2 linked regions of the Marinagarivorans cellulosilyticus genome follow. The protein of the gene in region 1 interacts with the protein of each later gene in a pairwise test. Links are inferred from orthologs where the notes say so. Each region holds a gene or a part of one and is shown on either strand. Other genes may lie near its edges.

Region 1 (7,263 bases):
AAACGTTGGTAGTTACTGCCGCCAAACATTGGACGGCTGTATACGCGGCCAGATTTAAACGGGCCTATCCCCATCGTCCGCGCGTTACCATCTAGAGAAGCATGCCAGCGACTGGAAATACTGGCGGTTGATTCAAAAACGGCTAACTCAGCAGGAACCAAGGAAGCATCTTTTGCAGTACAACCCACAAACAAACTTAGCGCCAAAGCCACTAAGCCAAAGCGAACCAATGGCTTCATTCAGCAGCCTCAGCAGGTGTTGCGGCATGAGGGTTTACAGCATGTGGATTAACCGCATGGGGATTAGTGCCAATGGCAAGCGGCGAAGCTGTGGCAATACGCGCGTTATCCATTTTAAACTTTAATATGTTTGCTCGCATTCCGCCGTTAGACTCTTGCCCTTCCAATGCAGCAACCGCAGATTCAAACGCTGTATAAGCTTCGTCTAAACGACCTAAGCTAGCCAATACATCACCACGTGCTTCAGCGTAACCTGCGGTGAACGCATCAGATGGCGATGATGCTAGCAATGCAAGCGCTTCGTCGGTATTGCCCATAGCCGCTTTTACTCGCGCTAAGCGCAGTGTAGCCAATTCAACTGAAGATTGAGTTTGGCTATTAGCAATTACAGCATCTAGATAGCTGGCTGCTTTTTCGTATTCTGCAGCATCTACCGCCATTTTAGCCAAGTGAAAACGGGATAAATCAGCATATAAACCCGTATTATCTTCAGCTAATACAGCTTCAGCGGCACCAACAACACCCGCCTTTTGCTTGGGGCTTAGCGCAGCATCACCTTGGGCTGTTGCCGCAGCAATGACTTTGTCGTATAAGCCAGAATTGGCTTGGTCAGTTTTTTCCTGCGCAGATTGATATGCACCAAACCCGAAATAGCCCGCACTGGCCAATACAACCGCCGATACGGTTAATTTACCGTTCTCTTTCCACCAGCGTTTAAAGGCTTCAATTTGCTCTTCTTCTGTTAAATGCTCGGACACGAGACTCTCCTAATTTTATTGTTTCTTATTCCGCCACCTTCGGCCATATAGGACGATGCTGGCTTTTTGTTGTTGTCACCGTGATTTAGACATCCATCAAGGCTTGGATTTCACCGATAATATCGCTATCTGGCACATTCTTTTGGGGCTCATCGCGGCGTAAATACTTAATCGTTACGGAGCCTTCAGCCGCTTCGCTTTCACCAACAATCAAAGCCAACATTGCCCCGCTTTTGTCCGCACGCTTAAGTTGATTTTTAAAACTGCCACCACCGCAATGACCGACGACGCGTAAAAACGGCATAGCATCGCGCACTTGCTCGGCAAGTGCAATTGCTTTGGCTTGAACATTACCAACCGCAGCCACATAGATATCAACAAGACCATCAAGACCCTCTGGCATGGCATTGAGTTCCGCCAAAAGTAAAACTAAACGCTCTACCCCCATAGCGCAACCAAAGGCCGGCGTAGGCCGCCCGCCTAATTGCTCAACCAAGGTATCGTAACGGCCTCCGGCACAAACTGTTCCTTGTGCACCTAATGAGGTTGTTACCCACTCAAAGACCGTATTGCTGTAATAATCTAAGCCCCGGACTAGGCGCGGGTTGACTTCATAAGCAACTCCGGCTGCATCCAGCAAGGTTTTTAGTGTTTCAAAGTGCTCTATAGATTCTGGTGACAAATAATCACGCAGCACTGGCGCACCATTTAAAACATCCTGCGTGCTAGTAACCTTGCTGTCTAATATACGTAACGGGTTCGTGGTCAAACGGCGCTGGCTATCTTCATCGAGTTCATTCTTACGGGCTTCAAGGTACTTAACTAAATCGTCGCGGTATTTTTGACGCGCATCGCTGGCTCCAAGAGTATTAATCTGCAGTACAACCGACTGTTCAAGCCCCAGCTCGCGCCACAGCCTAGCCGTTAAAATCAACAGCTCTGCTTCGATGTCTGGCCCTGCAAAACCAAAGGTTTCTATGCCTATTTGGTGAAATTGACGAAGCCGACCCTTTTGCGGGCGCTCGTAGCGAAACATAGGGCCTTGGTACCACAAACGCTGAGTCTGGTTGTAGAGCAAGCCGTGTTGTTCACAGGCACGCACGCAACTTGCCGTACCTTCTGGACGCATACTTAGACTATCGCCATTGCGATCATCGAAGGTATACATTTCTTTTTCGATGATATCTGTAGCCTCACCAATGCCACGCTTAAAAAGGTCGGTACTTTCGACAATAGGAAATCGAATTTCGCTAAAACCATAGCGTGATAACACGTCGCTAACTGTAGCTTCAACGTACTGCCAAGCTGGTGAATCAGCAGGCAATAAATCATTCATTCCCTTAACAGACTGTATTTTTTTCAAAGATATACCTTAACAACTTATCTTGTCACTGCTCAGCTTAGCCGAGCGGATAAGAAAATATTGATCAATTTTTGATTACGCTTTTGCGATTAAATTCTCTTCTAAAGCCTCTTTTTCAGCAGCTTTTTTACGAATCATAGCTTCTAGGTCATCAACCAAGTTGGCATTTTCCAATTTGGAGTTAGGCTCCCCATCTTTATAAACTAAGTTTCTTGGCGTACCGCCCGCTAAACCTAAATCGGCTTCCTTGGCCTCTCCTGGGCCATTTACAACACAACCAATAATCGCTACATCTAACGGCGTCGTAATATCTTCTAAACGGTTTTCTAGATCATTAACCGTTTTAATCACATCAAAGTTTTGACGAGAGCAACTTGGGCAAGCAATAAAGTTAACGCCCTTAGTTCGAAGCTTAAGGCTTTTAAGGATATCCCACCCAACCTTCACTTCTTCGACGGGATCTGCCGCTAAAGACACACGTAAAGTATCGCCAATACCATCCATTAACAGCATGCCCAAACCTACCGACGACTTAACCGTACCGGCGCGTAAGCCACCAGCTTCGGTAATACCTAAATGCAAAGGTTGGTCGATTTCTTTCGATAATAGACGGTAAGCTTCAACGGCCATAAAAACATCGCTGGCTTTAACGCTTACTTTAAAATTTTCAAAATTCAATTCATGAAGAATATTCACATGCCTAAGCGCCGACTCTACCAAGGCTTGCGGTGTTGGCTCACCATATTTTTTTTGTAAATCTTTTTCCAATGAGCCCGCATTAACACCAATGCGAATTGGAATATTTAAGTCGCGGGCTTTATCAACCACCGCCTGAATGCGCTTTTCACGGCCAATATTACCAGGGTTTATTCTTAAGCAATCCACCCCTAAATCGGCCACCTTAAGTGCGATGCGATAATCAAAATGAATGTCCGCCACTAATGGGACAGTGACTTGCTTTTTGATTTCGCCAAAAGCATCCGCAGCCTCTAGGCTAGGCACCGAAACCCGAACAATATCAGCCCCTGCCGCTTGAATACGCTGAATTTGATCAACCGTTGCAGCAACATCGCAAGTTTCAGTGTTTGTCATACTTTGAACACTGATTGGGGCATCGCCACCAACAGGTACATTTCCTACCATAATTTGCCGGGTTTTACGGCGGACAATAGGGGAATCGCAATGCATAATTAACTCTTTAAATAACGGGCCCGTTAAGGGCCAACTTGAATCCGTAAGACACGGCGTCCGGGGCTAGCAGTTAAGTCTAGGGCGCGCCCATTAACAAAGCCTGTCGCCGCAGCGGCATCACCCAATTTTAGATCAAAAGGCGCTTTACCCAGCAGCTGAATTTCATCACCAGCTTTAGCCAATTTAGCGACTTGCTTACGGCCACTGGCATCAGCTACCTCGACCCAGCAATCAGCCGTAAACACCAATTTTAATACATCGCTCGAAGACGCTTCTGTCTGCAGTTTAAGTGATACTGATTCAGCATTAGCCGATTGCGCTACAGGAGTTTCCGACTTGACGATGTTTTCAGGAGTGTTTTGACTACCGCTGTTTACATCAGGCGCAATAGCCATCGAACTCGCAACCGAGCTAGACGCAGCCTTGATGGGTTCTTGCTCTTTACTCTCTTCAACTGAAGCCACCAAGTCGCGAGACATTAAATTTTCATCGCGCTGTGTTAAAGGCACTTTTTGCTCTAAAGCTTTTACACTACTGAGCGAAGGTGCAAGCTCGGCAGAGTTATTCACAACAATAGCGTCGTCTGCCATTTTTTCTTTTTGCTGCGCAAAAAACCATTGGCCCAAGCCAATAAAAATAATAAGCGCTACAGCAGTTGCCACCCATGGCGGCCAGTTAACGTTTTTACGCGGCGCCACTACCGGGTTATTTTGCTCCTCACTAAGCTTCTTTTGTTTGAAATACGCCTCTACAACAGTAACTAACGGCTTGCCATCAAGGCCTACTTGCTTAGCGTATGTTTTCACATAACCAATAACAAAAGCGGGGGCAGTCCCAGCCGCAGAATAATCATCGCGCTCAATCGCCTCTAAACGGGTTTCAAAAATTCGAGTCGCCTCGGCAATTTGAACTAACGTCTTTCCCTGTTGCTTTCGCGCGGCAGAAAGTTGCTGCCCCGGCGTAAGGCCGCTGGCTTGCGTCAAGGTCACAACAATGCCTCTTTTACAGTCGTAAATAAAAACATTATTGGCTCTCTATAAGGGCTTTGTATTCAAGGTATTCTTTTGAATAACCGAACATATTTTTTAACGCTAGAGCTTGGCTAGATACACGGTCTTGGTTATCAAATATGCGCTCAATACGGATTCCAAGCCATAAGCTTCGTGCAGAAGGCTCTGTCAATTTGTTATAACGGTCGAGATAGCGCTTAGCGGTTGAGTAATCCTGATCTTTAAAAGCTAAATCCGCCAGTTCAATAACAGCCGGCGCCATGGAAGAGCGAAGATTTAAAGCATGCGTAAATGCCGCTTTGGCTCGCACGATATTGTTCAATTCTAACGCGCAGCGGCCAGCAAAATATAGTGAGTATGCGCGCTCAGGGTAAGAGAGGTCTTTAGCAACCTCCTCAAATTGAACCGATGCATCTTCATAGCGACCTTGGCGAGACAAAAACAGACCATAGGTGTAACGGGACGCAGAAATTTCTTTGTTATTCGCATATTTAATGCTTTTTTGAAAGTTTTCTTCGGCCGCCTCTGGCTCGCCATTAAGCTGGTGCACCAAGGCTAGCCCCTGCAAACCACGGGGATTTTTTTTATCAACTTCCAATACATCGAGAAACTGCCGCAACGCCTGATCACGATTGCCAGCATCGAGGTATTTCATCCCTAACTCAATACGAGTATCCATAGCCTTTGCCGGATCCACTTTGGACGTTTTAGTTACGCCAGTGGAAACACAGCCGGACAACAGTAGAATGCTAATAGTTAAACTTATTGCTTTCATCGTTATTGTTACTCGCATGCATCTAATTTTATTAAGGATTCCCACCCACAAAATTCACGACTTCCTCCGATGCAACACCGGTTAAACCATAGCGAGCACTTCTACGGGTAATATCATTGACTTCACCCGCTAGCTGCCCACAAGCCGCATCGATATCGTCACCACGTGTAGTGCGTACCGTGGTGGTATATCCGGCCTCAATTAGAATCGTTTGGAAGCGACGCAACGCGTTGTTACTCACTCGCTTGTAGTTCGATAAATTAAAGGGGTTAAAAGGAATTAAATTAATTTTGACAGGGATATTCTTTAACAGCTCAGCAAGCTCATGGGCGTGCTCGGGCCGATCATTAACATGATCAATTAAAGTGTATTCAATCGTAATTTTACGGCGATTATCAGGCAAGCCGGTAATATAGCGCTCAGCCGAATCGAGCAACGTCGCTATAGGGTATTTTTTGTTGATGGGCACCAGCTCATTGCGTAACGCATCGTTAGGCGCATGCAAAGAAATCGCCAAACATGCATCGGTATGCTCACCCAATTTATCCAGCATCGGCACTACGCCGCTGGTACTTAATGTTACTCGCCTCTTGGACAAACCGTAGCAAAAGTCGTGCATCATTAAATTCATCGCATCGACAGAATTGTCGAAGTTTAATAACGGCTCCCCCATCCCCATCATCACAACATTTGTAATTTTCCGAGGGCCTTTTTCCGTCAGCTGACCAAACGATTTAGCCGCAATCCAAACTTGCCCAATAATTTCGGCACAGGTTAAATCTCGGTTAAAGCCCTGCTTGCCTGTCGCGCAAAAGCTACAGTCTAGGGAGCAACCCACTTGCGACGACACGCATAAAGTACCGCGCTCGCCATCGGGTATAAACACCGTTTCGACAGCGTTATTGCCGCTAACGCTGATTAGGAATTTGCGCGTACCATCAATGCTATCTAACTGCTTAATAAGCTCGGGCGGTCTAACTTCAGCAATTTGCTTCAATTTTTCACGAAGCGCTTTACTGATGTTCGTCATCTCATCAAAGTCAGTGACGCCGTACTGATGAATCCACTTCATAACTTGGGTTGCGCGAAACTTCTTTTCCCCGATGCTCTCAAAGAAAGCAACGAGCTTGGCCTCGCTCAGACCAAGTAAATTCACGCATTCCACCGCGGACTCAACAGTACAACTAGACATATAACCTGCTTGCCTTAACGGCTAAAGATTTCACTTTCAGAGAAAAAATAACTGATTTCACGCGCAGCTGATGCGGCTGAATCACTACCGTGCACAGCATTGCGAGAAACTTCCTTAGCAAAATCTGCACGAATAGTGCCCGGCGCTGCATCAGCAGGGTTTGTAGCGCCCATGATGTCACGATTCTGGGCAATAGCGCCCTCACCCTCTAAAACCTGAACCAACACAGGACCGCTAGTCATGAACTCGACTAGCTCGCTAAAGAATGGGCGCTCTTTGTGCTCGGCGTAAAAACCACCAGCTTTCTCTTCCGACAAAAGCATCATTTTTGCTGCAACCACTTTTAGGCCTGCATCTTCAAACCGCGTATATATCTTACCTATAACATTGTCTGCGACTGCATCAGGCTTAATGATGGATAAAGTACGTTCTACTGCCATGGATAACTCCGTTTCTATATCGCCGCGCGAAAGACGGCACAGTTAAAAAATGGCGGAATTATACGGGTTTTTGGCGCAAAGTGCTAAGTTAGGACGCACCAAAGCGTAGCATTCTGAGAATTACACCAAGCCTTACTCAGCCTTTGCTGGCGATTACAAACAAAACCCAACTGTCAATCAGCAATTTTCTGCCCCGCCAACACAAAAATGTCATAAAAACTTAACCTTTGTGTGGTAACCGCCTGTTAATCTTGAATCATCTATCCACTGAAAGCCCAGTAATTACGACAGGTAA
Region 2 (3,789 bases), 330 kb from region 1 along the record:
ATCGCCAGTCGTAGCGGCGCTACCCTAAGCATTACATTTGCTTACATTTTTGTACTTGTCCTTAATGCTTGCACTAAATAATACTATGCCAAAGCCTACCCCATACTAGGCAGTAGGGCGAGCGCCAACAGATCGCTTTACAGACACAGGACACATAACTTTAGTGATTAAATGGTGCGGTTTAGCTAGCCCGCCACGTCTAATAAATCATAACAGCCGATGTGCAACTTTTTGGCACTAGCACCGTATAGCAATACAACAGTACACGTGAGCACGGCCAATCAGCAAACTAACGCGCGACACGTCAAGGAGTTACAAAGGAGCCGCCCATGGATGGGTTTAAAGCAGGATGCAATAAGGAAATATAGGAATACTTCGCTTGGAAGGCGAGCAATAGTGCAGGATGCATATAAAGGAGCCGACCAAATAGGAGGATCAAGGGTCACGTTCAACATAAGGCCATGTTGCGGCAATGGAGCTTGCCAAATTTCGCTATAGGAAGGATATAGCGAAGCAAGGAGAACCACCCAAGGATAGCTAGCAAGATGCTTAAGGCCGTCGCGCCCCCCGTTCTCGGTACACTCGAACTCGATGCTTCGAACTCGATATACTGCTTCGCGACGAAAGGTCAAACTTTTGCACCAAGGAAGGTGCCTATATTCATACTCACTAAGCCCCTAAATACACCAACTTGTTAACCCCAATTCTCCTTAACCCTGCCCGACAAGGCTATAATGCCCCCTTTCGCAGCTCTGCGACCCCAATTTAGGTAGTTATCGTGTCCAGTATTTTAGATTTACAACTTCACCCCCGCCTGCAAAAAGCCATCGATAAGCTGGGCTTCACCGAGGCCACCGAGGTACAAGCCCGCGCCATCCCAGCTGCACGAGAAGGCCGAGACCTCATGGTGTCAGCCAAAACAGGCGGCGGAAAAACCGCAGCCTTTTTACTCCCGATGCTAGAGCGTTTTTTAGCCGAAGACCGGCCGCGCTCGAGCACTCGCGGCCTAATTCTTCTCCCCACCCGCGAACTGGCACTACAAACCCAACAAGCTTTTCAAGATATGGCCGCTTTCACGCACCTAAAGTGCGGCCTTATCATGGGCGGCGAAGCCTATAAATACCAAGTGGCCAATATCCGTAAGAACCCTGAAGTCCTTATTGCCACGCCTGGGCGCTTGGTCGAACATATCGAAAAAGGCAACGTCGATTTCAGCGATCTAGAAGTTTTAGTCTTGGACGAGGCCGACCGCATGCTCGACATGGGCTTTGCCGAGGACATGCACACCATTGCCACCCGCTGCGCTACGAACCGGCAAACCCTACTTTTTTCTGCAACGCTGAAGCATCTTGGTATTAACGAAATCAGCAAGCAGCTTAAAGAGCCGCTTCGCCTTGAGATCGACAGCTTATCTCACGGGCATAGCAATATTGTGCAAGAGCGTATATTTGCCGACGATGACAAGCACAAAGCCAACATCATCGGCGAACTGATTAAAGAAGAGGAGCCAAAGCGGGTAATGATTTTTTGCAAAACCCGCGAGCAAGCAGAACGCTTGAGCCATGTGCTTAACTATAAAAAGTTCAAATCTGGCTACATACATGGCGAGCTAAGCCAAAGCTTGCGCAAGCAAATACTCAACCAATTTAAAGACGACAAGCTCCAAGTGGTTGTGGCTACCGATGTTGCAGCCCGCGGGCTAGATATCAAGCATGTTGACTTAGTCATTAACTTTACCGTAGCCCACTCTGGCGACGACCATGTCCACCGCATCGGCCGCACTGGCCGCTCCGATGCCAACGGCAAGGCTATAACCCTTGTTAGCGCACCTGACTATAACCTGATGTCCAGCATAGAGCGTTATTTGAAAATACGCCTAACCCCGCGCAAGATTAAAGGACTTGAAGGCACCTACAGCGGCCCCAAAAAAGTAAAGGCCTCGGGTAAGGCAGCCAGCACCAAAAAGCGCAAACCTGCGAGCAAAAGCAACCCAAGTAAAAAAGGCAGTAACAAAGGAGGCAAGGCTAAAGCAGCCCCAACCCGCCGCGAAGCTGTGAGCACATCCGGCGACGGCTCCACCCCACTAAGACGGAAAAAGTAAGTAGCTATTCAGCCATCTGCACAACTGAACGCTAATTGATCATTTTCTAGACCGCTCAAGCCACCCGTGGGCGCTATGCACGCGCTCTGGAAAGCGTGCTCCTGCGCTTTCTCCCCCTTACAATCCCTGTAAGGCCCGACGCGGGAGTGCCTAGAAAGCAATCATTCAGGCCCCCGAGTGAGCAGTAGTTTTTACGACTGAATAGTCACAAAAGGAAAAGGCGACTCTCGCGGGCCGCCTTTTTATTATTCGCTCACTATAGGTGGGTGGCACTACAACCCAGTCGGAAACGCTAAAACTCTGATAATAGCTTAGGGTTAGTCACTAGCTTGCGAACACCATGGGCATGATCTTCCTTAAAGATATTAGATTTACACCACTGCCCTACCGAGTTGATATCCAGCTTTGCACACTTGGGCCGCACACTCCAGGTCACCTGATAAGGCGAACACACCGCATCATTATACGAAGGTCCCGTAGTCGAGCCTAAAAATTCAACCGGCTTGCCGGTATTCTTTGGCAAGTTGCGCGCGCTTTGCAATTCATTAAAATTAAGCGCCGCGGAATCATTCACCAAAGTAAAGACTTGCGTCTCCACGCGTAAATCTGGGTTTGCGCACGACTCAGAAAAACACGCCCCCAATGTTGGCCCAGGCTTGATGTCGCAACTGGAGTACACCCAATGCACTTCTATTGTATCGCCCGGCACCAGATCACCATGCTCACCCGCACAAATTGAGCCTGCTGTTGGCGCTCGCTCCTTTTTACTTAATGTTTTACTGAGCTTACACTGATAACCCGAGTTATAACCGTCATGGCCGTCACCGGCGTAGATCGAAAATGCTTTAGCTTTATGCTCCGCATTTTCATGAAAATGGATGTTACATAAATTCATTTCTGATGCTTTGGGCGCGACAGTAAAAATAACTGAGTTCCGCCCCTTTGCGCTGTCAATATCGCGCGGAGTTTGCGGCCCAAACCCCTCACAAATATTACCTCTCTCATCATCGCTGGGCTGCGGGCTACTTCCAGCACTTGCAGGCAAAGACAGCAGCAAACCAGCCGCCACAACAAAACACGTTAACCTCATATCAAATCCTCTAAAAGCCTTAAACGTAAATCGACAATTAAATATAAAAACCAGAGCTTTATAACATGCCTATATAACATTACAAGTTATCACGTTAGGTACAGAAACTTAGGGCATATATTAGCCCTACCTAATGCCACGCCCTTTTAGTCAATACATTCCACTTGTCCGTTAAATACGCCGCATCCCGTTTTTTTACTGTCGTTTACGAATGATTGTCTATGCTTTAGATATTGCACAAATGAATGAGGGTTAACTATGAGTATTAGTGCCGACAAGGCTATTGTGAAGCGCGTAAAAGCGATGCTAAAAAGCGGTAAATACCTATACGAGGCGCTGGCGGAAGAAGGCATTAGCTCTAACCGCTGGTACCGCATTTGCAGCGCGCTGAATATTAGCGTGCCAGGGCCGCGCGGCAAAATCCCGACGACTTACACACCAGAGCGGGTCAAAATAGTCAAAAAGCGTATTAATAGCGGCGAGTTACTAAAGGATGTCGCAAAAGATATGGGCATGGACCCGCGCAACCTTGCCCGCTACTGCCGCAATAACGGCATTACGCTATTCACCAAAAAAGCACTGGCCGAGAATTACAAAA

Evidence for each region. Proteins that work in one complex are often made in the same cells at the same time.
Region 2: the proteins of rlmN (region 1) and MARGE09_RS13310 interact in binary tests that used the Escherichia coli proteins (3 or more experiments, as listed by UniProt). The link is inferred for Marinagarivorans cellulosilyticus from one-to-one orthologs.

Annotation. Positions count from the first base shown.
Region 1 is NZ_AP023086.1:2,985,162-2,992,424, reverse strand. What follows is about bases 4,449-7,263. They hold rlmN (dual-specificity RNA methyltransferase RlmN), read right to left. Parts: upstream 6,529-7,263; coding sequence 5,368-6,528; downstream 4,449-5,367. Other genes in these bases: ndk (nucleoside-diphosphate kinase), read right to left, coding at 6,543-6,968; pilW (type IV pilus biogenesis/stability protein PilW), read right to left, coding at 4,575-5,336; MARGE09_RS11950 (RodZ domain-containing protein), read right to left, coding at 4,449-4,540. In the rest of the region: outer membrane protein assembly factor BamB, read right to left, coding at 1-239; MARGE09_RS11965 (YfgM family protein), read right to left, coding at 236-997; hisS (histidine--tRNA ligase), read right to left, coding at 1,083-2,360; ispG (flavodoxin-dependent (E)-4-hydroxy-3-methylbut-2-enyl-diphosphate synthase), read right to left, coding at 2,436-3,548; more of MARGE09_RS11950, read right to left, coding at 3,575-4,448.
Region 2 is NZ_AP023086.1:3,318,181-3,321,969, reverse strand. What follows is about bases 1-2,939. They hold MARGE09_RS13310 (DEAD/DEAH box helicase), read left to right. Parts: upstream 1-778; coding sequence 779-2,101; downstream 2,102-2,939. Other genes in these bases: MARGE09_RS13305 (delta-class carbonic anhydrase), read right to left, coding at 2,394-2,939. Outside these bases: more of MARGE09_RS13305, read right to left, coding at 2,940-3,191; MARGE09_RS13300 (hypothetical protein), read left to right, coding at 3,450-3,789. UniProt on the Escherichia coli protein: DEAD-box RNA helicase involved in the assembly of the 50S ribosomal subunit at low temperature. Exhibits RNA-stimulated ATP hydrolysis and RNA unwinding activity. Acts before DeaD.